4 regions of the Labrys sp. (in: a-proteobacteria) genome follow, and region 3 is predicted to be linked to each of the others. Evidence: predicted binding sites of a transcription regulator. Region 3 holds the regulator's gene; each other region holds the start of a gene.
The links. The regulator LexA, encoded in region 3, represses DNA repair genes until DNA is damaged. The targets are predictions, from matches to a motif close to TGTTCNNNNTGTGTTCNG.

Region 1: recA (recombinase RecA) is a predicted target of LexA. The motif match lies at 3,869-3,886, and genes of this name have one in related genera.
Region 2: QM672_RS08030 (YifB family Mg chelatase-like AAA ATPase) is a predicted target of LexA. The motif match lies at 3,023-3,040, and genes of this name have one in related genera.
Region 4: QM672_RS11725 (ImuA family protein) is a predicted target of LexA. The motif match lies at 3,002-3,019, and genes of this name have one in related genera.

What each region holds. Positions count from the first base shown of each region.
Region 1 is NZ_JASGFM010000061.1:5,520-13,169, forward strand. Features, by position in the region: gene QM672_RS30695 (fumarate hydratase) at 1-1,170, shown strand, start outside; gene QM672_RS30700 (porin) at 1,536-2,711, shown strand; gene QM672_RS30705 (NAD(P)-dependent oxidoreductase) at 2,783-3,700, opposite strand; gene recA (recombinase RecA) at 4,016-5,089, shown strand; gene alaS (alanine--tRNA ligase) at 5,303-7,650, shown strand, end outside.
Region 2 is NZ_JASGFM010000006.1:9,166-16,815, reverse strand. Features, by position in the region: gene QM672_RS08045 (Pr6Pr family membrane protein) at 1-461, opposite strand, end outside; gene QM672_RS08040 (hypothetical protein) at 595-933, opposite strand; gene QM672_RS08035 (hypothetical protein) at 1,009-1,236, opposite strand; gene QM672_RS08030 (YifB family Mg chelatase-like AAA ATPase) at 1,429-2,967, opposite strand; gene QM672_RS08025 (DMT family transporter) at 3,116-4,039, shown strand; gene QM672_RS08020 (lipase family protein) at 4,239-5,453, shown strand; gene QM672_RS08015 (NUDIX hydrolase) at 5,607-5,993, opposite strand; gene QM672_RS08010 (hypothetical protein) at 6,247-6,486, shown strand; gene QM672_RS08005 (GNAT family N-acetyltransferase) at 6,623-7,102, shown strand; gene QM672_RS08000 (citrate synthase) at 7,293-7,650, opposite strand, start outside.
Region 3 is NZ_JASGFM010000018.1:58,924-66,573, reverse strand. Features, by position in the region: gene QM672_RS17220 (type I secretion system permease/ATPase) at 1-1,721, opposite strand, end outside; gene QM672_RS17215 (hypothetical protein) at 2,271-4,262, shown strand; gene QM672_RS17210 (molybdopterin-binding protein) at 4,479-4,685, shown strand; gene QM672_RS17205 (pentapeptide repeat-containing protein) at 4,797-5,480, opposite strand; gene lexA (transcriptional repressor LexA) at 5,509-6,231, opposite strand; gene glp (gephyrin-like molybdotransferase Glp) at 6,344-7,564, opposite strand; gene moaC (cyclic pyranopterin monophosphate synthase MoaC) at 7,561-7,650, opposite strand, start outside.
Region 4 is NZ_JASGFM010000010.1:71,064-78,713, forward strand. Features, by position in the region: gene QM672_RS11715 (error-prone DNA polymerase) at 1-562, opposite strand, end outside; gene QM672_RS11720 (Y-family DNA polymerase) at 559-2,277, opposite strand; gene QM672_RS11725 (ImuA family protein) at 2,192-2,977, opposite strand; gene QM672_RS11730 (SulP family inorganic anion transporter) at 3,140-4,624, opposite strand; sul1 at 4,694-4,749, opposite strand; gene QM672_RS11735 (hypothetical protein) at 5,160-5,315, opposite strand; gene QM672_RS11740 (ABC transporter permease) at 5,490-6,434, opposite strand; gene QM672_RS11745 (ABC transporter permease) at 6,431-7,486, opposite strand; gene QM672_RS11750 (ABC transporter ATP-binding protein) at 7,486-7,650, opposite strand, start outside.

The DNA.
Region 1 (7,650 bases), on a different contig from region 3:
TCGATGTTCGAGGAGAAGAACACCAAGACCAATCTGCCGGCGCAGATCGACATTTCCGCGGAAGGGGAGGAGGCCTACAAGTTCCTCTTCGTCGCCAAGGGCGGCGGCTCGGCCAACAAGACCTTCCTCTACCAGGCCACGCCCTCGATCCTGTCCAAGGACCGCCTGATCGCCTTCCTGAAGGAAAAGATCCTCACGCTCGGCACCGCGGCCTGCCCGCCCTATCATCTGGCCGTGGTGATCGGCGGCACCTCCGCCGAACTCACGCTGAAGGCGGTGAAGCTGGCCTCGGCGCGCTATCTCGACAGCCTGCCCACCGAGGGCTCCGAACTCGGCCATGCCTTCCGCGACCTCGAGCTCGAGAAGGAAGTGCATAAGCTCACCCAGTCGCTCGGCGTCGGCGCCCAGTTCGGCGGCAAGTATTTCTGCCACGACGTCCGCGTCATCCGCCTGCCTCGCCACGGCGCCAGCTTGCCGATCGGCCTTGGGGTTTCCTGCTCGGCCGACCGCCAGGCCATGGGTAAGATCACCCGGGACGGCGTCTTCCTGGAGGAACTCGAGCACAATCCGGCGCGCTTCCTGCCCGAGATCGACGAGAGCAAGCTCGGCGGAGCGGTGGTGAAGATCGATCTCAACCAGCCGATGTCCAATATCCTGGAGACCCTGTCGCGCCATCCGGTGAAGACGCGTGTGTCGCTGACGGGGCCCATCATCGTGGCCCGTGACCTCGCCCATTCCAAGCTGCGCGAACGGCTGGAAGCGGGGGGAGGGCTGCCCGACTACCTCAAGAACCACCCGGTCTATTACGCCGGCCCGGCCAAGACGCCGGCCGGCTATGCCTCCGGCTCCTTCGGCCCCACCACGGCGGGCCGGATGGATAGCTATGTCGACCAGTTCCAGGCGGCTGGCGGCTCGATGGTGATGCTGGCCAAGGGCAACCGCTCCGCCCAGGTCCGCGAGGCCTGCGCCAAGCATGGCGGCTTCTATCTCGGCTCGATCGGCGGCCCGGCCGCGCGCCTCGCCCAGGACTGCATCAAGAAGGTCGAGGTGCTCGAATATCCCGAACTCGGCATGGAGGCGGTCTGGCGCATCGAGGTCGAGGACTTCCCGGCCTTCATCGTCATCGACGACAAGGGCAACGACTTCTTCAAGGAACTCAACCTCGGTTGAGTTCGCTCATCCCCACTTTTTCGGCGAGGCCTCTTCCTGAAAAGGGAGGGGCCTTTTTCATGCACGTCTTGCGTGCTGTTGCGAATTCGCAACTGTCATGGACAAAGCCCTTTTGTGTCAGAACGGTGACTCACCTTAACATTGTGTAATGTCTCGCCTGGGAGGAAAGCTTCGATATCGCGGTGCACAACGACCGCGCCTCTTCGGTATGCCCAATATTGCTTTGCCGGCTTGCCGAAGAGAGAGGCCCTTTTGAAAGGGTCGACTTATGAGATCGGGGTATTTCCATGTCTATTCGTGCAATTTTACTCGGTGCCGGCGCCGGATTTCTTAGCATTGTTGCGGCTTCTGCCGCGGACTTGCCGATGAGCAAGGGCGAGGCTGTCGAATATGTGAAGGTATGTACGGCGTTTGGTCCGGGCTTCTTCTATATTCCGGGTACCGATACCTGCCTGAAGATCAGCGGCCAGATCCGCGCCGACTATTGGTTCGCGCAAGCGCCCAGCAATGCCACGGGCAAGCGCAACATCAGCCAGACGCAGTTCCGGACCAATGCCCGCATCCGCTTCGATGCGCGCACCCAGACCGATTGGGGCATGCTGCGCTCCTTCTTCGAACTCCAGGCCGAGTCGAACGCGGGTGCGGCTACGCATGACACCTTCCAGGTACGCCAGGCCTATCTGCAGTTCGGCGGCTTGACGGCCGGTTATGCCTGGTCGCCCTATGCCTTCTACGACCCCAATTATCAGGCCGAGTTCTTCGCGCCCTATTTCGGCGAGCAGGGCCGACGCAACCTGATCAGCTATACGGCGCAGTTCGACAAGGCCTACGCCACCCTGTCGATCGAAGACGGCCGCGATCATCGTGCCAATGCCTCGGTCTACGGCAACAATGTCGTGGTCAACGGCGTCACGGTTGCGGGTGGCGTGGGCGGTGCCCAGATGCCCGATATCGTCGGCGTCATCGGCTATGACGACAACAAGAACGGGTGGGGCCGTTTCCAGGTGATGGGCGCCCTTCATCAGAATCGCAGCGCAACGGCCGGCTACAGTACGAAATATGGCTATTCGATCGGTGTTGGCGGCAACGTCAACCTACCGGTTCTCGAGGGCGCCTACATCGCAGCCGAAGCGAGTTACGCGGACGGAGCGGTGAAATATCTCGGCGTCGGTGGTTCCCAGCCGAACGGCTCGTCCACCCTGGGCTTTGGAGGCACGGACGCCTACATAACCAACGGCGCGATCCATGATCTCGATAGCGCCAAGGGCTTTGCCGTGCAGGGCGAGGCCGGTCTCAACGTGACCAAGAACCTGCAGGCCATCCTGTTCGGCGGCTATCTGCACTTCGACGCACCGCGCATCGCGTCCAATATCACCGACAATTTCAACTACTATGTCGTTGGCGGTCAGGTGAACTACACCGTGGTCAAGGGCTTCATCGCCGGCGCCGAAGTCTGGTACCAGAACAAGGACCCGGAAGGGCTGAACAGCAAGACGGTTGACGCCGTCGGTGCCGGCGTGCGCTTACGCCGTACCTTCTGACCTGGTTTATACAGGTGGAAACATGACGCCGCGCTCACGAAGGAGCGCGGCGTTTCGCATCTGGTGTCCGGTCAGTTCTGGTTGGCCGGGACGAGATCGGTGCCGTTCAGGCGGCCGATATAGTCGGTGAGCATCGGCACGTAGCGCTCGGTGCCGCCGGCGGCCATCGCCACCCCGAACGAGTTCTTCACCGCATTGCCGATCGGATTGACCAAGCCGGCGGCGTCCGCCATCGCCTCCAGATAGGTCAGGTCCTTGAAGGCATTGGCGATGGTGAATTTATGCGCATTCTCGTCGCCCTCCAGCACCCAGCGCGAGAAGGTCTGGTAGAAGCCGCAATCCATGCGCCCGCCGCGAATGACGCTGTCGAAGCGCTTGGGCGTGATACCGACCTTCTGCGACAAGGCGAGGGCCTCCGCATAGAGGGCGGCATAGCCCAGCGACACGAAGTTGTTGAGCAGCTTCATGCGATGGCCGTCGCCCGTGCCGCCGATATGCACGATGCGTCCGGCCCAGGTCGATATCACCGGCTTGAGGCGCTCGAACAGGGCGTCGCTGGCGCCGACCATGGTGTCGAGCGTGCCTTCCCAGGCCTCCTTCGGCGTGCGGCCGAGCGGGGCATCGGCATAGTCGATGCCGGCTTCGGCGAGTTCGGCAGCGAGCGCCAGGGTCGAGTTCGGATCGGAAGTCGAGCAGTCGACGACGACGGAGCCCGGCTTCAGGCCGGCCTTGAGCCCGTCGGGACCCCGTATCAGTGCTTCGACCTGCCGCGAGCCGGTGACGCACAGAAAGACGATGCTGGAAGCGGCGCCGATCTCGCGCGGGTTCTTGGCTTCCTTTGCGCCGCGCGCCACGAGATCCTCCACCGGCGCTCTGTTGCGATGCCCCATCACCGTCAACGCATAGCCCTTCTCCACGATGTTCTTGGCCATGCCATGGCCCATATAGCCGACTCCGATGAAGCCGACGCTTTCCTGCGCATTCGTCATTGCAATCGTCCCGTTTCCTGTCCCGCATTTGCCGATCGGGTTGCCGGCGCATCCTGGCGGCGAGGAGTTTGGACGGGGAGGGCCTTGGGGCGCAAGCCTGATCGGTGCAATGGTATGATGATTTATCGCAAGCCGCCCGGTGATCAGCCTTTGTTAAATAAGAAATTTGAGAACAAAAATAGAACTTGCGTTAACGAGAACAAAATGGGTACATAGCGCCACGGGGCTTCGAATTGCGACAAGATTGCAGCCCGGTGTTGGAAATTGATTGGTCCGGATGACGAATCCGTTCGTGCTTGATAGGGAAACGGGCATATGAGTCAGACGCAGCTGCGCTTGGTCGAAGGAAGCTCCATGGACAAGACGAAGGCGCTCGACGCCGCCCTATCACAGATCGAACGCTCCTTCGGCAAGGGCTCGATCATGCGGCTCGGCAAGGGTACCAAGACGATGGAGGTGGAGGCGATCTCCACCGGTTCTCTTGGTCTCGACATCGCGCTCGGTGTCGGCGGCCTGCCCAAGGGCCGGGTCATCGAGATCTACGGGCCGGAATCCTCGGGCAAGACCACGCTGGCGCTGCATAGCGTCGCCGAGGCCCAGAAGAGGGGCGGTGTCTGCGCGTTCATCGACGCCGAACATGCGCTTGATCCGGTCTATGCCCGCAAGCTCGGCGTCAATCTCGATGAATTGCTGATCTCGCAGCCCGATACCGGCGAGCAGGCGCTCGAGATCTGCGACACGCTGGTGCGCTCGGGTGCGATCGACGTCATCGTGATCGACTCCGTCGCGGCGCTGACGCCCAAGGCCGAAATCGAAGGCGAGATGGGTGATGTGCAGCCAGGCCTGCAAGCCCGCCTGATGAGCCAGGCGCTGCGCAAGCTGACGGCCTCGATCGGGCGTTCCAACTCGATGGTCATCTTCATCAACCAGATCCGCATGAAGATCGGCGTGATGTATGGCAGCCCGGAAACCACCACGGGCGGCAACGCCCTGAAATTCTACGCCTCGGTCCGCCTCGACATCCGCCGTATCGGTGCGATCAAGGACAGGGAAGAGGTGGTCGGCAACCAGACCCGCGTGAAGGTGGTCAAGAACAAGGTGGCGCCGCCCTTCAAGCAGATCGAATTCGACATCATGTATGGCGAGGGCGTCTCGAAGGTGGGCGAACTGATCGATCTCGGCGTCAAGGCCGGCGTGGTCGAGAAGTCCGGTGCCTGGTTCAGCTATGAGAGCCAGCGCCTCGGCCAGGGCCGGGAGAACGCCAAGCAGTTCCTCAAGGACAATCCGGATGTCGCCGACAAGATCGAGGGCCAGATTCGCCAGAATGCCGGCCTGATCGCCGAACGCATCCTCGACAATATCGATCCGGCGGACGCCGAGGACGATTGAGGCGGCTGCCGTCCCCCGCAGGTTCGGGGAGCGATCCTTGCCGCTTGGTCCTGAAAAACCCGCCTGTCAGGCCCGGCAGGCGGGTTTTTCGTGAATGAGCGCCTCGACAGGCCGAAACAGCCTCGCTACAACGCCCCACCACCATGATTGCTGGCCAGGCCGTAAGGAAGGGACCAGCCAAACAGGCACTTGGGCCAAATAGGCAAATTGGGCATGAGCGGCGTCAACGAGATCCGATCCACCTTCCTCGACTATTTCGTGCGGAACGGCCACGAGGCCGTGGCGTCCTCGCCGCTGGTGCCGCGCAACGATCCGACCCTGATGTTCACCAATGCCGGCATGGTGCAGTTCAAAAACGTCTTCACCGGCATCGAGAAGCGTCCCTATTCGCGCGCCGCGACTTCGCAGAAATGCGTACGCGCCGGCGGCAAGCACAATGATCTCGACAATGTCGGCTATACGGCCCGGCATCACACCTTCTTCGAGATGCTCGGAAACTTCTCCTTCGGCGACTATTTCAAGGATCGCGCGATCGAGCTCGCCTGGAACCTGATCACCAAGGATTTCGGCCTGCCGGCGTCCAAGCTCCTGGTGACGGTGTTCTCCGAGGATGACGAGGCCCATCGGCTGTGGAAGAAGATCGCCGGACTGCCGGATGACCGCATCATCCGCATCCCGACCTCAGACAATTTCTGGCGCATGGGCGATACCGGCCCCTGCGGTCCGTGCTCGGAAATCTTCTACGATCACGGCGACCACATCTGGGGTGGCCCGCCCGGCTCGCCGGACGAGGATGGCGACCGCTTCATCGAGATCTGGAACCTCGTCTTCATGCAGTTCGAGGAACTGGTGGGCGGCGAGCGTGTCAACCTGCCGCATCCCTCGATCGATACCGGCATGGGTCTCGAGCGCATCGCCACCGTGCTGCAGAACAAGCACAACAATTACGACATCGATCTCTTCCAGGCCCTGATCCGTGCGTCGGTCGAGGCGATCGGCGTGCCGGCCGAGGGCCCGGCTCTGGCCAGCCACCGCGTCATTGCCGACCATCTGCGTGCTTCCTCCTTCCTGGTCGCCGACGGCGTGCTGCCATCGAACGAGGGCAGGGGCTATGTGCTGCGTCGCATCATGAGGCGCGCCATGCGCCACATCTCCCTGCTCGGCGCCAAGGAACCCGTCATGTGGAAGCTGGTGCCGGCACTGGTGCGCGAGATGGGCGCCGCCTATCCCGAGCTCGTGCGGGCCGAAGCCCTGATCAGCGAGACCCTGCGCCTGGAGGAAACCAGTTTCCGGCGCACGCTGGAGCGGGGCCTTGCCTTGCTCGACGCCGAGACCTTGAAGCTCGGCGACGGCCAGGTCTTCTCGGGCGATGTCGCCTTCACCCTCTACGATACCTATGGCTTCCCGCTCGACCTCACGCAGGATGCGCTGCGCGCCCGCAACATTTCGGTCGATCTCGAGGGCTATCAGGCCGCCATGCAGCAGCAGAAGGCCAAGGCGCGCGCCGCCTGGGCCGGATCGGGCGATGCGGCCACCGAGACCGTCTGGTTCGGCCTGCGCGAGCAGGTCGGCGCCACCGAATTCCTCGGCTATGAGACGGAGAGCGCCGAAGGCGTAGCCTTGGCCCTGGTCAAGGACGGCAAGCCGGTCGATCAACTGGCGCAGGGTGACAAGGGCTTCCTGATCCTCAACCAGACGCCATTCTATGGCGAGTCCGGCGGCCAGCAGGGCGATACGGGCACGGTGCAGGCGACGGGCTTGAAGGTGGCGGTGACCGACACCCAGAAGAAGCTCGGCGATCTGTTCGTGCATGCCGTCACCGTCGAGGAGGGCACGCTCAAGGTTCAGGAGCCGCTCGAACTCGTCGTCGACCATGTCAGGCGTTCCGCGATCCGGGCCAATCACTCGGCCACGCATCTGCTGCATGAGGCGCTGCGCCTGACGCTGGGAGATCACGTCGCGCAGAAGGGCTCGCTGGTGGCGCCCGACCGTCTGCGCTTCGACTTCTCGCATCCCAAGCCGATCTCGGACGAGGAGATCAAGGAGATCGAGGACCTTGCCAATGCCATCGTGCTCGACAACAGCGAGGTCACCACGCATCTGATGAGCGTGGACGATGCGATCGCCTCCGGTGCCCGCGCGCTGTTCGGCGAGAAATACGGCGACGAGGTTCGTGTCGTCTCGATGGGCCAGCGCCAGCCCGGCTCGAACAAGGCCGATTCTTCAAACAAGGCTTGGTCGGTGGAACTGTGCGGCGGTACCCATGTGCGGCGCACCGGTGACATCGGCCTGATCCGCATCGTCTCCAACGGCGCTGTCGCGGCCGGCGTGCGCCGCATCGAGGCGATGACGGCGGAGGGGGCTCGCCAGCATTTGGTCAATGAGAGCCGCCTGCTCCAGGGCCTGGCCGACGTGCTGCGTACGCCCGTGGCGGAAGCGGGCGATCGCCTAGCCACCCTGGTCGAGGAGAACCGCAAGCTCGAACGCGAACTGACCGAGGCGCGCAAGAAGCTCGCCATGGGCGGCGGCGGGGGCGACAGCGAGATCCGCACGGTCGGCAA
Region 2 (7,650 bases), on a different contig from region 3:
TAGAGCGCCGGAAAGGCGAGCCAGGCCAGCGGATCGCGCCAGGCCAACCGGCCCTTTGGCACGAAGATGAGCCAATAGAGCGTGAAGAGCACCGGCACCACCCGGTGCAGGGCGATGTCGACGGGGACGGCGAGGCCCGTCAACTGCCGCAACCCGGCGAGAAGCACGGCATAGATCACGCCGACGATGACGATGTAGACGGTGACGGCCGCCCGGGTCGAGGGCCGGGTCAGGAATCCATCAGCCTCTCCGCGCAGGGCGCAGGCGGTGGCGACGACGGCCAGGATCACATTGGCCTGCAGCGTGAAATAGCTGAACACGGTGACGAGGCCGTCGAGCGCCGTCCGACCCTGTGCCATCACGAAGGACGTTACGATCCAGGCACGCAGAACGACGGCGAGCCAGGCCGTGACGGCGATCAGCGCCGCAAAAAGGCGTCCGGCTGCCTGGCTGCCCGTCATGAATCACCTCGATCGCTGCTGCGGCTGGCAACCCAGTCTAAAGCATCGAGCCGAAAAGTGGACGCCGGTTTCGCGAGAACGATGCGGCCACAATAACTTACGGCCTCGGCCGAGGCTGGCAAACCCGCAGCGGTCAATAGGGATCGCTGCGTTCGAGGATCTCCTGGCCCATCAGCACGCAGTCGCCCGGGATCTGGGCGTAGATCAGGCGCATGCGATACTCGCCCTTGTAGATCGAGCCCTCGACCTCGATCACATCGAAACGCCCCTTGCCGACCAGGGCGCCGACGGTACCGATCGCCTTGACGCTATCGGCATCGACGCGGGCGCGGTCGTCATTGTCGGAATGGAAAGCCAGCAGCTTGGTGGCCTGCTTCACCGCGGCATCGGCGCAGCGGGGGCGGGGAGCGGCCAGGGAAGCGGTGGTGCCGGCGAGCAAGGCAAGGGAGGCGAGAAGGACGGAAATGCGCATGACATGTCTCGGGTGAACATCGGCTGGGTGGTGTCTGCAGATAGCGGCTTGGCGGCCGCGTCGCCAGCGTGCCGATCAATCCACCCGGCTGCTGACATCCACGATCTCCTGGCCCAGCATGGTGCAGCGGCCCTGCGCATAAAGAATACGCACGCGATACCGCGCGCGATTGACGAAGCCGACCACCTCGATCACATCGAGGCGGTCACCGATCTCGGGGCGCTTGATCGGTGGCAGCACGCGGATCGGCAGTTCGCTCAAAAGAGCGTAATCGAGCGAAGTCCCGTAGTTGAAGGCGATCAAGGCTTTTGCCCTGCGTCCGGCATCTCCCATGCAGGGATGCTCCGCCGCCATCGCCAGGCCTGACGAGAAAGCTGGCGAGAAAGAAAGGGCAGCAGCGAGAAGCAAAAGGGAAGAGCGCAAGAGGATCACCTTTGAAGGAGTGGCGGATGCCATCGATAATCCGTCATTCTGCCGCTGATGGTGCGCTTTCGCTCACGCCAGCACCGTCGCCCTGTCCGTCCGCGCCCGGTAGCTCAGCGCCTCGGCGATGTGGATCCGGCCGACATCGGCCTCGCCGTCGAGATCGGCCAGGGTGCGCGAAACGCGCAGCACGCGGTGGAAACCGCGGGCGGACAGGCGCATGGCCTCCGAGGCGTCGCGCAACAGCTTGGTGGCGGCCGCATCGGGGCGGGCGACCTCCTCGACCACATTGACCGGCACGCTGGCATTGGTGGAGCCATCGGGCAGGCCAAGCGTGCGATAGCGCCGGGCGGCGCGGTCGCGGGCCTCGGCCACCCGGGTCGCCACCTCGGCCGACCCCTCGGCCGGCGGCGGCAGGATGAGATCGGCGGCGGAGACGGCGGGCACCTCGACGACGATGTCGATGCGGTCGAGCAGCGGGCCGGAGATGCGGGCCTGGTAGTCGGCGGCGCAGCGCTCCACCGGCCCACGCCGGCAGGCGAAGCCGGGATCGTTGGCCTTGCCGCAGCGGCACGGGTTCATCGCCGCGACGAGCTGGATCCGCGCGGGATAGGCAACGCGGGCATTGGCCCTGGCGATCACGGCCTCGCCCGATTCCAGCGGCTGGCGCAGGGCATCGAGGGTCTGCGGCGCGAATTCCGGCATCTCGTCGAGGAAGAGCACGCCGTGATGGGAGAGCGAGACTTCGCCCGGCCGGGCATGGATGCCGCCGCCGATCAGCGCCGCCATCGAGGCCGAATGATGGGGCGCGCGGAAGGGGCGCCGGCTGGTGAGTTCGCCACCGGCGAGCTGGCCAGCCACCGAATGGATCATCGAGATTTCCAGGAGCTCCGCCGGCACCAGGGGCGGCAGGATCGAGGGCAGCCTTGCCGCCAGCATCGACTTGCCAGAACCCGCCGGACCGATCATCAGGAGATTATGCGCGCCGGCTGCCGCCACCTCCAAGGCGCGCTTGGCGGTCTCCTGGCCCTTGATGTCCCTGAGATCGGGCAGGGTGGCCGGCGCCGCGGCGATGCGCGGCTGCGGGCGAGAGAGCAACTGCGTGCCCTTGAAATGATTGACCAGCTGGATCAGGGAGCGCGGGGCGAGAATGTCCATGTCGGGGCCGGCCCAGGCCGCTTCCGGACCGCAGGCGGCCGGGCAGATCAGGCCGAGCCCGCGGCCATTGGCGGCGACGGCCGATGGCAGCACGCCGGCGACCTTGGTGATGGTGCCGTCGAGGCCGAGCTCGCCCAGCACGCAGTAGCCCTCCAGCGCATCATGCGGAATGGCGCCGATGGCGGCCATCACCCCGAGCGCGATGGGCAGGTCGAAATGCGAGCCTTCCTTGGGCAGATCGGCCGGGGCGAGATTGACGGTGATGCGCTTGGCCGGCAGGGCCAGGCCGGCGGCGGTCAGGGCGGCGCGCACCCTTTCGCGCGCTTCCGACACCGCCTTGTCGGGCAGGCCGACGATGGTGAACACCACCGAACCGGTCATAATCTGGACCTGCACGTCGACCTGGCGCGCTTCCACGCCCTCGAATGCCACCGTCGCGACGCGCGATACCATCTCGTTCTCGTTTCCCCATCAACCCCGCCGACGATAGCGGGGAAGCGCGGCATCGCCAAGCAAAATGAGAACAAAACGTGACTATCGGTGCTCGACAGTTCGGTGAGCACCGAAACATTCGGCTGCGGTTCCAGCTAGGCAGGAGGGCATGAACAGCCTCGATGAGAACGGGAACGCGATGGCCGGCATGGCGAACATGGCAAACCAACCGGTGTTGCTTCTGGCGCTTTCTGCCCTTTGGGGAGCGTCCTACGCCTTTATCAAGGTCGGCGTCGAAACCATTCCACCGGTCACGCTGATCGCCGCCAGGACCCTGATTGCAGGAGCCATTCTCGTCGCCGTCCTCCGGCTGCGCGGGCTGGGATTGCCGGCGGATCGGCGGATATGGGAGCGCTTCGCTCTTCAGGCCTGCCTCAACAGCGTCGTGCCTTTCACCCTGATCGCCTGGGCCGAACAGACGACCGATGCGGGCCTTGCGACGATCCTGAATTCCACCTCGCCGATCTTCGCCTTCCTGCTGACGGCGGCGCTCACCCGCCACGAAGCCGTCACCGGCCGCAAGCTGTTCGGCGTTGCGGCAGGGCTGATCGGAACCTGCCTGATCGTCGGCGTGGAGGCGCTCGGCGGCTTCGGGCATGAAATGGGCGCGCAGCTCGCCATCGTCGCCGCCACGCTCTGCTATGCCGGCGCCGCGATCTTCAGCAAGTCCTTCAGGGGGCTCGATCCGATGATACCGGCCGCCGGCTCGCTGGTCTCTGGCGCGATGGTCCTGGTGCCGGCCAGTCTCATCGTCGATCGCCCCTGGACCTTGGCTCCCAGTGCCACTTCCGTGCTGGCTCTCCTTGCGCTTTCTGTTTTCTCGACGGCTGTGGCTTTCGTGATCTATTTCCGGCTCGTGCAAACGCTCGGTTCCGTCGGCACGACCGCACAGGCTTATCTTCGGGTGCCGATCGGTGTTGCGATCGGCGTCCTGTTTCTTGGAGAAACGTTATCCTCGACGGCTTGGGCGGGCCTGGCCTGTGTGGTCGTCGGTGTCGTCGCCATGACGATGCCAGCCCGAAAGCTCGGATGATAAGCCTCGCCTTGGCTCTTCAAGCCCATGCGATTCGAGGAATGGTGAGTCTGTCTCTCATAACCTTTCGGTTATGTCTGGCGGCCAACATACTATTTGTAGCGATTTCCGCCCTCTGCGACATTCCCCCAAGCTCTGCATCCTCTGCCGCCAAACAGGCCATGAGGAAAAACAAAAGAGACAGATTGGGGAGGCGCGCATGAAATTGTCATATGCCCTTGCGGTTATCGGAGCCTTGCTGTTGTCGGCCCTGGCGGCCGGCCCGCTCGCAGCAGCTCCGACTTCCTCGATGGAACCCAGGACCGGTCCTCAGGGGTCAGCCTTCTGGGACGACGTGCCCACCGAGGTGCCGGCCGGCGCCAAGCGCGGTGACATCTATTGGGTGCAGCAACGTTTCGACGCTCCAAAGGGCGCCAAGGCCTGGAACGTCGTCTATGTGACGGAAGGGGCCGATGGCAAGCTTACCTATGTGTCCGGCGAGATCTACCTGCCAGCCGCCTCCAGGAAGCAGCCTGGGCACCTCGTGCTCTGGAACCACGAAACGGCCGGCATGCAGGATAGCTGCGCGCCCTCCCGGCGCAGCCTCGTCGACAAATGGGGCATTCGCATCCCCGCCCTGGAGCAGATGCTGGACAAGGGCTTCGTGGTCGTCGCCAGCGACTACCAGGGGCTGGGCACGCCCGGCTCCACGGCCTATCTCAACGGCGCTGCCCAGGCCAAGGCCTCCCTGGACGCGGTACGCCTTGCCCAGACGTTTCCCGGCGCGGATGCCGGGCCGCGCTTCGTCGAATATGGCTGGTCGCAAGGCGGGCAGACATCGCTCTGGCTTGCCCATCTCCAGCAGGCCTACGCCCCCGAGCTCGAATTGCTCGGCGCGGGGGAAATCGCCCCGGCTTCCCGGCACTGGGATCTGACCGAATACGACCTGACCACGACAGCCACGGGTGGCTATTATATCTCCCGCATGGTCGGCCTGCGGGTCGGCCATCCCGAACTCGCGCTGCGGGATGTGCTGTCGACCGACGGACTGGAAATGCTCGAACATCTGAGCGCGGGCTGCTGGGCGATCGCGGAGAAGACGGAGGGGAAGCCGACCACGCTCTTCGCCAATCGCGATGGCCTGCAGCCGGGCAAGCCCTGGCGCCAATGGCTGGAAGCGAACGATGCCTTCCTGCCGGTCAGGAACGTGCCGTTCGTCTTCTTCCAGGGGGACAAGGACATTGCCGTGCCCGTCGAGCTCAACCGCAAGGTTGCCCGGGATCTTTGCCAGCAGGGCGTGACAGTCGACTACCGCGAGAGCAAGGGCCTCGACCACGAAAACATCGTGCCCGTCGCTGTCGCGGCCCTTCCCGACTGGTTCGCCGATCGCTTCAAGGGCGTTCCAGCACAAAGTGCCTGTGCCGGGATACCATGAGGCCGGTACGCGGAATGCCGCCCCTGGCCGTCCCATATCTGCTCGAAAACCAGGAGATCGCAGACTGGGCTTATCGAGTGAGTCGATAGCACTGGCTCGCCTGCCGGTCACTTGCACTGAACCGGTGCCCCCGATGGCGACGCGCGAAACGCTTCAGCGTTTCATTCCCTGCAACAACGAGGACAGTCCCGGCTCCTCGACGACGAGGGCCGCATCGGCCGGCAGGACCCAGCGCACCTGGCGCTGGCCGATCTCCTTCCAGGTCGGCAAGGTCGCATTCACATGCAGAGGGTAGACGCAGACCTCGACAAGATCGAAGTGCTCAGCCTGGCGTTTCCAATAGATGAAGCTGCCGCAGGGTTTTTCGCCTACGGTCCCGACCAGCCCGGCCTCCTGCTCTGCCTCGATTCGTGCGGCTTCCCAATCGTTGCGCCCCTTCATCGGCCATCCTTTCGGGATCGACCAACGGCTGGTCTCGCGCGTGGTGATCAAGCACACTTCCAGGCGCCCGTCCCGTTCGCGCACGGGAAGGGCACCCACTTGATGCCGCATATCAGGCTGGCGTTTCTTTTTGTCCTTCTTGGTCATTGTCCTGACACTATAGCGCAAAAGAGCACATATTATGTCAGATATTCGACCTTGATTGTTGTTTTGGCAACATGTGACGATCAAAAAGCAGTCTGCCGGTTACAACGCCCAAATGGTGCGGTTTTCGCCCTGTACGAAAGCCGCAGCGCGATGCCGCAAGGTACCGGCCATCTTTCCCGGCGGCCTGCAGAAGGAGGATCTGCCAATGGATCCCAAGGAGGAATGGCTCCGCTATAGCGGCTGGGACGCCAGCGAGCAGGACCGTCGGCTGCGCGACGGGATCGCCTTGCTTTTCGACCTGGAGAAGCTCACGCCGAGGCAGCAGCAGCTGTTGCATATGGCGAGCTTGCGGCTGACGCTGCAGGACCTGCCGTCCGCCGCCTATCCAGGGCAGGAAGCCGAGCTTCGTGCCCTGGCGGAGATCGAGTTCCAGGACCAGGCTTGATCGGCCCGTCCCGGCCCTCTGCCATTCGGCCGGGACCGGCCGCAGTTGGACACATCGGGGCGACTGCCTTTGCCGAACAGGATCGGCCGGATAGGGTGCGGCGAGGAGCCTCGATTCGACCGAAAGCGAGCTATTTATGTCCATGAATATCCGGATCGCCCTGCCGGAGGATGCCGGTTCGATGGCCCGACTCATCAACGAGATCATCGCGATCGGTGGAACCACGGCGCATCGCCGGCCCTTCGACGAGCACCGCATCCGCGCCGAATTCATCGCCGTCCTGCGTGGAATCTGCTGCTTCGTGGCGGTGGAGAATAGGCAGATCCTGGGTTTCCAGGCTCTCGAATGGTGCGATCCGGACTGGCCCGGCGAGGATCGGCTGCCGGCGGACTGGGCGGTCATCGCGACCTATGTGGCGCCGGCGGCGCATGGCAGGGGCATCGGCCGTGCCTTGTTCCGGGAGACGGCGGGAGCCGCCAAGGCGGCGGGCGTGCGCTTCATCGACGCCACCATCCGCAAGGAGAACGGAGGCGGCCAGGCCTTTTACGCCAGCATTGGCTTTGTCGACTATCGCATTGGGGCCGAAAGCATTTCAAAGCGTTTTGCGCCCAGCTGACGCCTGGCGCCGCTACCCGGCTAGAGCGTTTTTCAAGAAAAGTTGATAGACTTTTCGATTAAGAAAACGCGTTAGAACAAAAGGTTAGAGAGAAAGTGCGATTCAACGAAATCGCACTTTCTCTAGACGGCGCTGATGCTTGCGGAACAGGGGACGCCTGCTGTCGCAAAAGCCGGTCTGCCGGCGAGGGTCAGGCGGTTTCCACCGCCGCCGCCATGTTCAGCGGCGGTCCATCATAGTGGGCGCGGGGGCGGATCAGGCTGCCCCGGGCCGTCTGCTCGAGCATATGGGCGATCCAGCCGACAGAGCGAGCCAAAGCGAAGAGCGTGAAGGGCGCACTCGCCGGCAGGCCATGGCGGTCGGCCAGGGCCGCGAGGGCGAAATCGACATTCGGCGGCTCGTCGCTATGTTCTGCCACGGCTTCGCGGATGCCCTCATAGATCTCGCTGCATGAGAAGCAGGCCAGCAGGGCGGTCGCCCGGGGATCCCCGTCGGGATACAGCGGATGACCGAAGGCGGGCAGGCGATGGCCGCGGGAGAGCCAGTCA
Region 3 (7,650 bases):
AAGGCGATATTGTCGTGAACCGAACGGTGAAACAGCAGGTTTTCCTGCAGGACCACGCCGATATTGCTGCGCAGCCAAGCCGGGTCGACCTGTGAAATATCGGCTCCGTCGAGAAAGATCTGTCCCTCTACCGGCGTGTAGAGACGCTGGATCAGCTTGGTCAACGTCGATTTGCCCGAACCCGACGGACCGACAATGCCGATCACCTCGCCCGGATTGATCTGCAGGGTGATGGTTTTGAGAACTTCCGGCAAACCGGCTCTGTAGCGGAAGGATACGTTCCGGAAGGCAATCTGTCCGCGCGGCGTCGGCAACGCCAACGGCATCCGGGGTGAATGTTCCGGAACGGTGTTGAGAATGTCTCCCAGTCTTTCGATGGAAACCTGCACCTGCTGGAAATCCTGCCACAACTGCGATAGGCGCAGGATGGGTTGCATCACCTGCCCGGAGATCATGTTGAAAGCAACGAGTTCGCCTACCGTGATCTCGCCGCGGATCACGGCCATGGCGCCGAAAAAGAGCAGGGCGGCCGTCATCAGCTTGCTGACATATTGAATGGCGTTCTGGCCGATGCTCGCCAGGAGCGTTGCATCGAAGGCCGTGCGGACATAGGCGGCGAGCCGCTCCTCCCATTGCGACTGCGTAGCCGGCTCGACGGCCGCGGCTTTGAGCGTCTGGATGCCCACTACGGTCTCGACCAGGAATTGCTGGCTTTCGGCTCCCGTGTTGAACTTCTGCTTGACCTTGTCTCGCAGATGCGGACGCACCAGCAGGGTGATGATCAAATAGAGCGGGATCGCCGCGATGACGATCAGCGTCAGCTTCCAGGAATAGAGGAAGAGAACGGCGATGAAGATGAAGGTGAAGAACAGGTCGATCGCCGAGAACAGGCCCTGGCCTGTCAGAAAGGAGCGTATCGTCTCGAGCTCCCTCACGCGGGCGACGGTCTGGCCTGCCGCCCTGGTCTCGAAATAGCCGAGCGGCAAGCGTAGCAGGTGATGGAAGAGGCGGCGGCCAAGCTCGACATCGATGCGGCTCGTCGTATGCGAAAGGACATAGGTGCGCAGATATTGCAGCGAAACGTCGAAGACACCGATGATCACCAGGCCGAGGACCAGCACGAGGAGCGTCGAATAGCCCTGATGCACCAGGACCTTGTCGACGATCACCTGGAAGAAGAGCGGCGTGATCAGCGCGAAGATCTGCACGAAGATCGATGCGACCAGGACATGGGCCAGTGGCTTGCGGTAGCGCCAGATCGAGGGCAAGAACCAGCGTAGGCTGAAGGCTTTTGGATCGATGCCAGGGCCCTTGAGACGGCGGGCGACCAAGATGACCTCCGGCTCGATCTGATCGAGCAGGTCTTCCACCGACACGCCGCGTGCCACGCGCGTGACAGGATCGACCAACCGATAGTCTCCGGAGGCCATCAAGCCTCCATAGATGGCATGGGCCCCCTCCCGCAGCTTGACGATGGCCGGCACCGGAATGGACTGCAGGCGTTTGGCCTTGGCCGCATTGATGGTGCGAGCCTTGAGACCGACGATGGCTGCGGCTCGAACCAGATCGACATTGGTGCTCTCTCTGTTTCCCAGCGCAAGCTCCCGGCGCATATGCATGGGATCGGCTGCAATTCGGAAATAGTTTGCCACACCGCATAGCGCAGCGAGGCCGGAGTCGAGTTTCTCTGGCTCTCCCGTGCTCTGTGATATTTCGTTCATGAGTGGAAGACCTCGGGCGACCTAGTCGCAAGTGCTCGCAGTGGCAAGGAACGCAAACTAACCGACCATCATCAATTCAACCCGGATTTAATCTTACGACCAACTGACAACGCCGCCGTTGCGACAGTGCGACGATTTTACAGTACATTACAAAGAAAGATCGTTAAAGGACCAAATCATTAATTGGCAGGCAGGTCTGTATAAATGACAAATAAGGGTTTGGGCGTTTTTGCAATGAATTTCAATGTTCTATAATATTTTTATAATAAATTTTAGTTTTAAATATGATTGTGAAAATCTTTTCAAGGAAAAATTTTGATAAATTAGACTAAATATCCAGCGTAAATTTCTATTATAAAAATCGTGTTTTGTTTTTGGGGCGAATATTGCTCTGGCTTGAAAATATTTTCATGGAGATCGAGTAAAGCCATCGCATGGATACCAGACGTCATGTATGCTCGCGATCGTTCTCACTGCCAAGCCGATAAGGTGAAGTGGCTTGGATGTCAGGTATTCCATCGCTAACTGAGCGCAGGCCAGGAATTCTCCATGAGCAACATTGTACTTCCAACCGGTATCACCCATGACAGCGTTTTCGCGACGGGTGCAGCAGGAAGCACCTACAAGGTAAATTTGGATTCCTACATTATTTCCGCCGACAGTCTGGGGCTCCAGCTCGACGGCGGCCCCTGGACTGTAACGATCAATGGCGGGGTTAGCGGCCTGCAAGGAGACGGCCTTGCCGTGAACGCGCCGCCCACGAGCACCCTTGTAACGACAAAGGTCAATGTGGGAACGGAAGGCTCCATCTACGGTTCCCTCTACGGCATCGGGACAAATGCGGCCTTGGATGTCGCGAATTCAGGAATTATCCGAGGGGATGCGGGGGCCATCTATTACGTCGGCGATTCAGGCAGCAATCTCTATTCCAACGCAAAAATCTCCGTAAAGAATCTGGCAGGCGCGACCATTTCTGGTGGCGATTTCGGAATCTATAATAACAGCGCTGCGACATTGACGGTGACGAACGCCGGGACGATCTCTACGGATAGCGGTTATGCCATTCGGTCCGGCGGGCTTGGCAGCATTACCAACAGCAAGCTGATTCAAGGCGACATCGGTCTCTTTGGCGGGGCTCCGCTGAATTCCCTGGGAGTCCCGACCGCCGGCAATACCGTCACCAATACCGGAGAGATCGATGGTTCGATCCTGATCAACGAAGGCAAGAATGTCGTTACGAACTCGGGCATTGTAATCGGCAATGATCAGCTCCTGACTTTCGCAGACGATACTCAGCGGGATGTCCAGGTTTCGATAGGCCTTTGGCAAGGCAACAGTACCATCAAGAACTCAGGAAAGTTGTACGGAACGATACTTGGAAGTTTGGGAGCCGACGTCATAAGCAATACGGGGTTGATCGTCGGCGACACGGCCTATGGCTACGATGCTGGAAGCGAACAGTATTTCCAGGGCGCGTTGGACCTCGGTGCCGGCAATGACAGCCTTACCAACGGCAAGGAGATCGATGGCGCCGTCTGGCTGGGTACGGGAGATGATACGGCGACCAACACCGGCGTGATCTACGGTTTCATCTCGGCTGGCAACGGCAACGACAAGATCACCAATTCGGGCAGCGTCGACGGCATCGATCTGGGCGAGGGGGTCAACACCCTCACCAACAGCAAGACGATCTATAGGGGTGTCTATGGTGGCGATGGCGGTAATACCATCACCAACAGCGGTACCATCTACGGCAATGTCCAGACCGGAGCTGGCAACGACAAGTTCACCGAGTCCGGTGCCGGTCTGGTGACCGGCGACTTCTATTTGGGGGCGGGCAACGATACCTTTGTCGGTGGTGCCAGTGTCGAATATGTCCACGATCAGGCCGGCAACGACATCTATGGCCTCGGTGCGGGCAATGACGTCTATTTTGCCTCGAACGATGGCGGTACCGACAAGGTGGATGGCAGCACCGGGATCGACGTCTTCACTGTCGATCCCGCTACGACCGACCCGCTCAATATCAATCTGGGCATCACGGCGGCTCTCGGCCTGAATGCTCAGACCGCAACCTTCGGCACATCCGGCGGCAGCGAGAATGTGAAAGGCTTCGAGATCGTGTGGGGCACCGCCGGCAACGACACCATCGTCGGCGGAGCGATAGCGGAAACACTGCACGGCAATGACGGCAACGACATCATCGCCGGCGGCGTTGGAGCCGACATCCTTTGGGGGGAGGGCGGCAACGACATCTTCAAACTGCTGGGCGTCAAGGACAGCGGATTGACCCGTGCGGCAACCGACACGATCATGGACTTCACCCAAGGCGAGGACAAAATCGACCTCAGTTTTCAGGAGTTCCACAGCCTGATCGCCAATAGCGATTTCACCGGCTCGTCGGGTGAACTGCGTTATATCTTCCAGGGTGGGCAGACCATGCTGCAGGGCGATATAAATGGTGACAAGAAGGCGGATTTTCAGATCGCGATCCAGGGCACGGTCAATTTGCAAAGCAGCGACATCATCGGCCTCACCTGAGCGTTGGCTGCATCGCGTCTGAGCGAGAAGGTGGCGGCCCCATGGGCCTCCGCCCGCAATTTTCGGGGTAACGATCGCGCGTTTTGAGGCGGTTACCCCGATCGTACCCGCCGTCTGGAAGGGGCCACCGCCACGCTAATTTCACCAGTATTTGCCGGTGGACATTGCTTCAGGAATGATGATGATCGCGTCTTTCGCGTCGCCAAGGGAAGTTTCATGAAAATCAGCGCCCGCAACCAGATCAAGGGCACGATCAAGAGCGTGACGAAGGGGCAGACGACCTCCCACATCCAGCTCGAGGTCAACGGCACCATCATTACTGCGTCGATCACCAATGAGGCCGTCGACGACCTCAATCTCAAGCCCGGCCAGAATGCCTATGCCGTCATCAAGGCCTCAGACGTCATGATTGCTGTCGACTGACCTGTCTTCCCGGTTCATGACGACCTTCGGCGGTGCTCGGGCGAATAGTGGTTCGAGCACTCCTGGTTGCCTGGTGTCGAGCGGATTAGCCTGCGAATTCCGGAGGCTCTCTCAGGCAATCCGCAAGCCCAGTTCGGCCAGCAATTGGCCGGCCTGGCCTTTCGAGATCGTGGCGCCCTTGAAATAACGGGTGTCTGCCAGCTTCAGCCCGCCGAGATCGGCACCGCGCAAGTCGGCACCCTCGAAGCGAGCATCGACAAGATTGGCATCACGCAGACTGCATTCCTCGAAGATCGCCTCGCGAAAATCACATTGGCGCAAATCGGCCTGGGTGAAGTCGAGGCGACGCAGCACGCTCTTCCGGAAGGAAAAGGCCGGCAGCTTGGCCGACATCAGCAGAACTTCCTCGAAAACCAGCCCCAGCCCCGAGGTTTCGGAGAGGTCCGCCCCGGTCAGCTTGCAACCGGTAAAAGCCGTCGAGGCCGCCTTGGCGCGCCGGAAGCTGGTATTGCTGTAATCACCGGTGCGGAACGCCGCTTCCTCCAGGTCCGTGCCACGGAAATCGGCGCCGCTCGCCTTGCAGTTGCGCCAGAGTGTATTGGCAAGCCTGGCGCCGACCAGCTTGGCGTTTCTGAGCCTGCAGCGCTCGAAGGCCCAATGAGAGAGATCGAGACGCGAAAGATCGCATTCCTCCATCTCGCAATCGACGAGGGAATGCGGAAGCTTCGCCGCGAGCAGGTTTTCGACATCGCGGCGCCGCAAGCTGCAGTTCGCGATCGCGCGAAGCGCGTTCATAGCCGGCAAGCCACGATGTCGGCCACGCTCAATAGCGACGGAACAAACCGACCAGCTTGCCCTGGATCTGCACCCGGTCGGGCCCGAAGATACGGGTTTCATAGGCCGGATTGGCGGCCTCCAGTGCGATGGAGGCTCCGCGCTTGCGCAGGCGCTTGAGTGTCGCCTCCTCGTCGTCGATCAGTGCCACGACGATATCGCCGGTATCGGCGTGGTCCTGGCGGCGGATAAGCACGGTGTCATTGTCGAAGATACCGGCTTCGATCATGGAATCGCCGCGCACTTCCAGGGCGAAATGATCGCCGGAGGACAACATTTCCGGCGTGACGCTGATGGTGTGGCTCTTGGACTGGATGGCGGAGACCGGCGTGCCGGCGGCGATACGCCCCATCACCGGGACGAGGACCGGCCGGCCGACCTCGTCGTCAATTTCAGGCCTGACGGGGCGAACCTTGCCGAGATTGCCCTCGATTACATTGGGGCGGAAACCACGCTGGGAAGAGGCGAGCGACAGGCCGCCACCGCTCGGCACTGCCGATTCGGGCAGGCGCACCACTTCCAACGCACGGGCGCGGTTGGGCAGGCGCCGAATGAAGCCACGCTCCTCCAGCGCCATGATCAGGCGGTGAATGCCGGACTTGGACCTGAGGTCCAGTGCTTCCTTCATCTCATCGAAGGAAGGAGGCACACCCTGTTCCTTCAGGCGCTCATGAATGAACCGAAGCAATTCATGTTGTTTCTTGGTCAGCATGGCTATCCCGTCGTGGCGGCCGCGAATCACGGTGAAGATGTAAACAAAACAAGAACAGTGCTACATGTTCCTACTGTGTTCTGCAACAATGAAGTTCAGGTTAAAGACGTGGTCAATAGCCGGCCGCACGGAGATCGATGATCTCGCAGGTCTCACCCGCCTTTGCTTCGGGTGCGAAGGGCGGCCGGATCACCAGGCAGTCGGCATGCTGCATCACGCTGACGAGCGACGAATCCTGCAGTGCCAATGGCTCCACCTTGAGGATGTCTGACGTATCGTCAAGCAGGAAGCGGGCCCGTATATAGTCCTCGCGGACATCGTTGGCCGGCCAGGAGCGGGCAAAGACGGCCTTGCGGCGTGGCGGGCCGGCGTCGGAACGGCCAAGCAACGCGCGCAGCAGCGGCACCAGGAAGAGGACGCCGCAAACCACGGAGGAGACCGGATTGCCCGGCAGTCCGAGGATGTGCATGGCGCCGAGCCGCCCATGCAGCAGCGGCTTGCCTGGCCGCATCGCGATTTTCCAGAAGCCGAGCCGCATGCCTTCGCGGGTCAACGCGGTCTGGATCAGATCGTGATCGCCGACGGAGGCGCCACCGATGGTGACGAGCACATCGGCCTTTTCGGCGCGAGCTCGCTTGATGGCGGCTTCCAGGGCCGGGAAGTCGTCGCTGGCGATGCCGAGGTCGAGCACTTCGCCGCCTTCGGCCTCGACAAGGGCGCGGATGGCGAAATTGTTGGAGGCAACGATCTGGTTTTCGCCGATGGCCTGGCCGGGCAATACCAGTTCGTCGCCGGTGGCGAGGATGGCGACCTTGGGGCGGCGGTGGACCGGCAGACCAGGGTGGTTCATTGCGGCGGCGAGGGCGATATCGCGGGGGCCGATGACGGTTCCAGGCCTCAGGGCCTCACGGCCTTCGGCAAAATCCAGTCCGCGGCCCCGGATATGCTGGCCGGGCTTGGCCGTGGCCTCCAGGATGACGCGATTGCCGTCGCGCCGGGTCTGTTCCTGGATCACCACGGTGTCGGCGCCGTCAGGTACGGGCGCGCCCGTAAAGATGCGCACGGCCTGGTTCTCGCCGACCCGACCGGCATAGCCATGCCCGGCGGCAGACTCGCCGATCAATTCGAGGCTGGCTCCCTGCTTGGCGTCATCCACGCGTACTGCATAGCCGTCCATGGCCGAGGCGTTGAAACCGGGCTGGGTTCTCAGCGCGGTGATGGCGGAAGCAAGCACGCGTCCGCGCGTGGCGTGCAGTGGCACGGTTTCGACAGGAAGCGGGGTGACGCCGGCAACCACCTTGGCCAGCGCGTCCGCGACGGGAAGCAGGCTCATGGATTTTCCTCCGCATGCCAATCGCCGGATTTGCCGCCGGACTTCTCTACGAGCCTGATCGCCTCGATGCGCATGCCCCGGTCGGC
Region 4 (7,650 bases), on a different contig from region 3:
GGCTGCCGGCGAGATAGATGGAGCCTGGCGCGGCCTCGGCCAGTCTGGTTGCCCGTGCGACGAAGAGGGGATCGAGCGTGTCGGGCGGCAACACGATCAGCTTCTGCCCCTCGCAGGCGGCGAGAATGGCTTCGAAGCCGAACTGGCACTCGCCTTTCGCGCGCACCATGCGCTTGTTGTTGTCGCTGAGCAGGCGGCAGAGCCGGCCATAGGCCTCGCGGTCGGTGGGATAGGCGATGGCCTCGAAACCATCCACGGTGACGAGGCGCACGCCGGGCAGATAGTGCAGGGACGGATATTTCCTGGCTTCGCGCAGGGCCCTGACCACGCCGGCGAAGGAGTTGCGGTCGGCGACGCCGATGCCGGCCAGGCCGAGCCTGTGGGCCTGCCGCACCATGTCCTGCGGGAAGGAGGCGCCGCGCAGGAAGGAGAAATTGGTGGTGACGGCCAATTCGGCATAGGCAGGTGGGGCAGGGGCCGGCAAATCCGCAGGAAGCGCCTGGTCTTTCGCCCTGCCGGGAATGACGGCATGGCCGCTATAGGCCTCTCTTTCATACCTCATGCCAGCAGCCCTCGCAGGGACCAGTTCTGCCGGCCGTCATGGCAGAGCCAGAAGCGCTGGCCGTGCTGTGTCTCGGCGACGTAATAGTCCTGACGGGTCGGCGCGGGCAGCAGGACAGCGCGCTCACGCGTGGCTTCCCCATCCTCGAAGCGGTTGCGCTTCTGGCTCTTAGGGCTTTCGCTGTCGGGGAGGGCAGGCGATTCCTCCCCCATCTTGCCCCAGCCATATTCCTCCTTGCCCGGCTTGTCGGGCAGGGCCGGGGGAGCCGCTTCCCACCAGGGACCGGCGATGCGCTCCGGCCCCTGCAGTGCGGTGATGCGATGGGACGAGCCACGCCAACGGACATGGTCGGGCAGGCCTTCCGGGCTGGTCGCAAGAATCTGCAGGGGCTCGGGCTGGTCGAGGAACAGAGGCGGCCGCTGATGCGAGCCATCGGCCGCCGGCCAAGTTGGCTCGGGATCGGCGGCATCGCGTGCCTCCTCGGCAAAGGCCGGATCGTGCCGGGCGACGGGATGGAGCCGCTGTACGCTGCCGGGGCCGAGGCGCTGGCGGAGGGCGTCGATCAACTCGGCCCGGCGTTCGGCGGCATCGGCCGGCGGCGCATCCCGGCGTCCTTCCTTGAGGGACAGGCGGCTCTGACGCTGGCCGAATTTCTCGGTGACGGTGGCGGTCAGGCTGATGGTCTCGAAGCCGAAGCCGGCATCGATGGTCTCGCCCAGCCGTTCCAGGTCGAGCTCCACCAGCCTGGCGATATGGGCCGGATCGCGCGTGGCGGCGGCAAGGCCGATATGGATGGTGCGCACCTCGCCATCGACCCGGAACAGGCGCAACTGCAAGGCGCGTGCTGCCACCCCGCCCGCGACGAGGGCGGGAACCAGGTCCTGCATCAGGCGGGCGGCGACATGCACCACGGCCGCCTGGCTCACCACCGGCTCGAGGAGCTGGCGGCTGCGATGATAGAGCGGCGGCGGCTCGATCAAGGCGAGGGCTTCCTCACGCCGCCCCATGGCCTGGTCGAGGCGCTTGAGCAGGATCGCATCGAAACGCGCGGCGAAGGGGGCGCGCGGCTTGCCGATGAGATCGCCGATACGGGTGAAGCCGAGGCGGCGCAGGGTCTGGACTGTTACGTCGCCAAGGCGCAGGGCCGCCAGGGGCAGATCGGCAAGGGCCGGGCCGGGATCGCCGTCCTCGGCGATGACAGTGCCGTTCTGGGCATGGAAGCGGGAGAGTGCCCAGGCCGCGCCCGGCGTGTCGGCCAGCGCCACGCGCGCACCGAGGCGAAGATGGCGCAGGCGCTTGACGATGTCGGCAAGAAGCGTCTGTTCGCCGCCCGCCAGATGGCTGGCGCCGGTGACGTCGAGGAACAGGCCGTCGGCCCCGTCGGCCTCGCGATAGAGGGCCACGGAGGGCGTATAGCGCATCGCCCATAGGCCGAGCCGGTGCAGGGCCCTGGCATCGGCCTCCGGCATGGCCGGGCGGGTCTGCAGCCCCGGCACCTTGGCTCTCGCATCGGCGACCAGCCCGCCCGCGGCAAGGCCCTCGATCTCGGCCGGCTTGCTGGCGGCGGCAATGCGCGGGCCTCCGGCGGCATCGACCGTCAGGACGAAGGGGTAATGAGCATCGATCGTATCAAGCGACCTTGGCGCGTTGCTCTGGGCGACGAGAAAGCGCTGGATCGGCCAGCGTGGCAGATAGATCGAGACGATGCGAGGCATGGTCATACTCCATGAGCCAGGATCCGCTTTGCCCGTTGCGGCTGCGCTCGAGCCGAACGTGCCAGCGCCAGGCGGTGAGAAGGCCGAAACGATCGCGCGGCCCGGCGGCCGCGCCGATGCGCCAGCGGGTGATCGCGGCCAGGGAAGGCGCGGCCAAAGGCGGGCGCAGAAGGAAGAGAGGACAGGGGGCGGAGGCTGCCGCGAGCTGGAGGCGTCGGCTGGTGGCGGCGTCCATGCCGCCGCCCGTCACGGCTGCCACCGCCGCGGCGGCGCCGGAGCGCAGGATTTCCTCCATGGCCCAGGCGGCCTCGGTCTCGTCGCCGGCCGCGGCCATGATGAGCCCGGCGGGGTCGAGGCCGAGGGCGTTGAGGCCGTGGCCGTAGAGCCGCCCGAGGCCGGCCAGGCCGCGCGGCGAGGTCACCAGCCAGACCATGCCCTTGGCCTGGCGCAGGGACAGGCGGGAGGCGAGGAAACCCAGTGCGCAGCCATTGTCGAAAATGGTTTGCGGCGCAATTTCATGCAGGCCGTCCAAGGCGAGGCCGCCACCCGGCAGGCGCGCGTCGATCGCCCCGATGCCAAAAGGCAGCACGCCGGCATCGGCATGCACATGGTCGAGCCGGGGCAGCAGGGCACGCAATTCCGCCAGCTTCTCGGCTCGTTGGCCGGCGAGGACAGAAGGAGGGGGAACGCGTATCGTCATGGCTATGATCCGTTTCGCTCAGACTAGAACAAAACAAGAACATTTCAAGCAGAGTCTTTGATCGCGCTCCATCGGGGCGGGAAAGAGCCCGGCATGGTAAAGGGACTCTTCCATCACGAGATGGCAGAGTCCCCTGATTTCAAAGGCCTTACGAAGCGCGCTTCAATGCGAGGGCAGGGAGCGGGGCTGGCCTTCCTTGTCGTGCACGGCGAAGCGTTCCACCAGGGTGGCGCTGGCCTCGTTGAGGCCGACGACCTCGACCTCGCGCCCGTGGCGGCGCGCCTTGAGGACGATGCGGTCGAGTGCGCCGACCGCCGAGATGTCCCAGAAATGCGCCGCCCCGACGTCGATGACGATCCGCTCGACGGGTTCCTGCACATCGACGGCGTCGCTGAAGGTGCCTGCCGAGGCGAAGAAGATCTGGCCTTCGACCCGGTAGACGCGCTCCTTGCCGTCGGCCGAGAGGGTCGAGCGCACGCGGCTGAGGCGCGAGACCTTGCCGGCGAAGAACACGCCCGACAGGAGCACGCCAACCAGCACGCCCTTGGCGAGGTCGGCCGTTACAACCACGGTGCCGACGGTTGCCAGCATCACCACCGAGGAAGGCACGGGGTTGCTGCGCAATTGCAGGAGCGAGCGCCAGGAGAAGGTGTTGATCGAGACCATGATCATCACCGCCGTCAGGGCGGCGACCGGCACGATGGCGAGCAGATCCTGCAGCGCCACCAGCAGGATCAGGAGAAAGCCACCGGCCACCAGCGAGGACAGGCGGCCGCGCGCACCGGAGGACACGTTGATCACCGACTGGCCGATCATGGCGCAGCCGCCCATGCCGCCGAACAGGGCCGAGGCCATGTTCGCGATACCCTGGCCGGCGCATTCGCGGTTCTTGTTGCTCGGCGTATCCGTCATGTCGTCGACGATCTGCGCAGTGAGCAGGGATTCGAGCAGGCCCACGGCCGCCAGAGTGAGCGCCACCGGTGTCAGGATCCGTAGCGTTTCCAGCGTCAGCGGCACCTCAGGCAGACCGAAGCTCGGCAAAGTGGAGGGAAGCTCGCCCAGATGGGCCACCGTGCGCACGTCCAGCCCGAAACCCCAGGCGATGGCAGTGAGCACGGCGATCGCGACCAGAGGTGCCGGAATGGCTCTGGTGACATAGGGAAACAGATAGATGATGGCGAGGCCGAGGGCGATCAGGCCATAGGTTGCCACCGGTACATGCACGAGCTCGGGCAGCTGGGCCAGGAAGATCAGGATCGCCAGGGCGTTGACGAAGCCCGTCATCACCGATTGGGAGACGAAGCGCATCAGCCGGCCGAGCTTGAGGAAGCCGGCGATGATCTGGAACGCGCCCATCAGGATGGTGGCCGCGAACAGATATTGCAAGCCGTGGTCGCGTACGAGGCCCGTCATCAGCACGGCGGTGGAGGCGGTGGCCGCCGAGATCATGGCGGGGCGCCCGCCGGTGAAGGCGATCACGCAGGCGATCACCACGGAGGCGTAGAGGCCGACCTTGGGGTCGACGCCCGCGATCACCGAAAAGCCGATGGCTTCGGGGATCAGGGCAAGGGCGACGACGATGCCCGAAAGCACGTCGCCACGCGGATTGGAAAACCATTCCCGGGAATAGGCAGACAATTTGTTCATGAGAAAATTCGCAAGGGACATGCGGCCATACCCGCTGAAACGGGTTGGATGATGCTGTCGCGCCATTTGCGTTATCCGGCGGATCGGCGGCCGGAAGAGCCACCCGGAATTTCACCGGGTCCTTCTGAATGGCCTCCTTCTAGCGGCAAGGCGCAGGCGGAGGCAAGGCGAAAGGCAGGACCGGCTGCATTTTGTTGCGGCCGGCAGCAAAACCTAAGCTTGCTCACACAGAAACTGTTCGCGAAAAACAACTGTCGGGAAAGATGGCTGCTTAGGGCTTGTGTGAAGGGCGCCGTTTGAGCTTCCCTATCATCCAGACAGCGAGCACCAACCCGAACATCCCCATCGCCAATAGCCAGTGCCCTTGTGCGGAGGTCACTCCAACTAAAGCGCCAATACCCGCTCCCCAATGAAGTGGCCGCTTAGTTGCATTGGCCGCATCTGAAGCGGGCAGACCTCTGCCCGTCCAATTCCCCGAGATGATATCTTTCTTGTCATCGTTCATAGCTTGCATTCCGCTGTCGGGAAAAGCCGCTCACACCGAGGAATGATCGAGGTCTTGGAATTTTGTGCCGATGCGCTTTCGCATGCGGGCAAAAGCTTGGTCACCATCCCAAATACGGCGCAGCTCCTCGATTGTTTGTTCGCGCTGAGTTCGACGAAACTTCCAATCGCGCAGTGCTTCACGCATGACCTCGTTAGCCGGTGCATACTCGCCTGCCTCGACCACCTAGCGCATTATGTCGGCATATTCAGGTGTCAAAGAAACGCCCACTTTTTCGACATCGGCCATCGTGCGTCTCCTTCCTTGTAAGGTAGGAAAGTTTCTACCGCCCACAAGCCTTCCGATAAATCCTTGTTGTTCTCAGCGCTCCTCCTTGCGGAAGGGCTTGAGCAGGGCAGCCGGCGCCACCGCGTTGCGCGACATCATCGCCATGGCGACGATGGTGAGCAGGAAGGGCAGCATCAGGAAGATCTGGTAGGGGATATGCCCCAGGCCCACCGCCTGCAGGCGCAGTTGCAGCGCGTCGACGCAGGCAAAGAGCAGGGCGGCACCGGTGGCGCGCAGGGGATCCCAGCGCCCGAACACCACCAGGGCAATGCAGATCCAGCCGCGCCCCGAGATCACGCCGAAGGTGAAGGCGTTGAACTGGGCCATGGTGAGGAAGGCGCCACCAAGGCCCATCAGGGCGCCGCCGAGGATGACGGCCTCGAAGCGGCGTGCGGTGACGCTGATGCCGGCGGAATCGGCGGCACGCGGATTTTCGCCGACCATGCGCAGGCCGAGGCCCCAGGGCGTGCGATAGATCAGGAAGGCGGTCAGGATGACGCCGATCAGCGCGAGATAGACCAGGGCGTATTGCTGGAACAGGATCGGCCCCAGGATCGGTATCTCGGCAAGGCCGGGGATCGGCACAGGCTGGAAGGCGGCGATGGTCGGCGGCGAGGCCTGCTGGCCGAACACCAGGCGATAGAAGAAATAGGCGAGCCCAGAGGCGAACAGGGTGATGCCGATACCCGAGACATGTTGGCTGAGGCCGAGCGCCACCGTCAGCACGGCATGCAGCGCCCCGAGCAGGGCGCCGGTCGCGATGGCGGCGAGGACGCCGAGCCAGGGGCTACCGGTGAAGTAGGCGGCGGTGAAGCCGGTCATGGCCGAGAGCAGCATGATGCCCTCGATGCCGAGATTGAGTACGCCTGATCGCTCCGAGATCAGCTCGCCGAGCGTGGCGAAGATCAGCGGGGTAGCGATGCGCAGGGTCGCCGCGAAAAAACCGACCTGGAAGATCTGTTCGAGGACCAGGTTCATGCTGCGGCCCTCTGATAGCGCAGGCGATAGGAGGTGAACAGCAGCGCGACCAGCATGGTCAGCAGCGAAGTGCCCTGGATGACGTCGGCCAGGAAGACCGGCACGCCGGTGGCGCGCGACATCGCTTCAGCGCCGGTCATCGCCGCCGCGAAGAACAGGGCCGCCGGCACCACGCCGAGCGGATTGAGGCGCGCCAGCATGGCGATCACGATGCCGCTATAGCCATAGCCCGGCGACAGGTCCCCCATCACCTGGAAATGCACGCCGCCCACCTCGCCGACGCCGGCAAGGCCCGCCAGCCCACCCGAAAGCAAGGCGGTGGCGACCAGGATGGCATTGACCTTGATGCCGCCATAGGCCGCCGCCTCGGCATTCTCGCCGGTGACGCGGATGGCAAAGCCCAGCGTGGTGCGCGTGATCAGGAACCAGACGGCCGGCGCCGCGATTAGGGCCGCCAGCACGCCCAGATGCAGCCGTGTGCCCTCGAAGAACACCGGGAAATTGGCGCTGTCCTCAATCGGGGGCGAGATCGGATAGCCCGAGAGCGAATCCTTCCAGGGCCCTTCGATCAAAGCGAGCACACCGAGCAGGATCACCGAATTGAGGAGAAGCGAGGAGACGACGTCGTCGACCTTGAGTTTCACTCGGAGGAGGGCCGGTATCAGCGCGGCGACGCCGCCGGCCAGCGCGCCGGCGAGCGCCATGGCGACATAGGCGAGGGCACTGGGCATCGGAAAGCTGCCGACGAAACAGCTCGCCACCGCGCCGGCCATCAACTGGCCCTCGGCACCGATGTTCCAGAACTTGGCGCGGAAGGCGACGGCGACGGCGAGGCCGGTGAAGATCATCGGTGCGGCCTTCACCAGCGTTTCGGTGAAGGCGTAGAAATCGCCGAAAGCACCCTTCAGCATCAGGCCATAGGCCTCGAAGACATTGGCGCCCGCGAGCATGATCAGGCCGCTGCACAGGACGAGCGCAATCGCGATCGCCAGCACGGGCAGAGCGAGATTCAGCCAAACGGGCGTGGATTGGCGGGGTTCCAGCCTGAGCATCAGTGGGCTCCCGTCATCAAGAGGCCGAGTTTTTCGATCGTGGCTTCGCCGGCGGGCAGGATGCCGGCGACGCGCCCTTCATAGAGCACGGCGATGCGGTCTGAGAGGGTGAGCAGCTCCTCCAGATCCTCGCTGATCACGATCAGGCCGCGCCGGCGGGCACG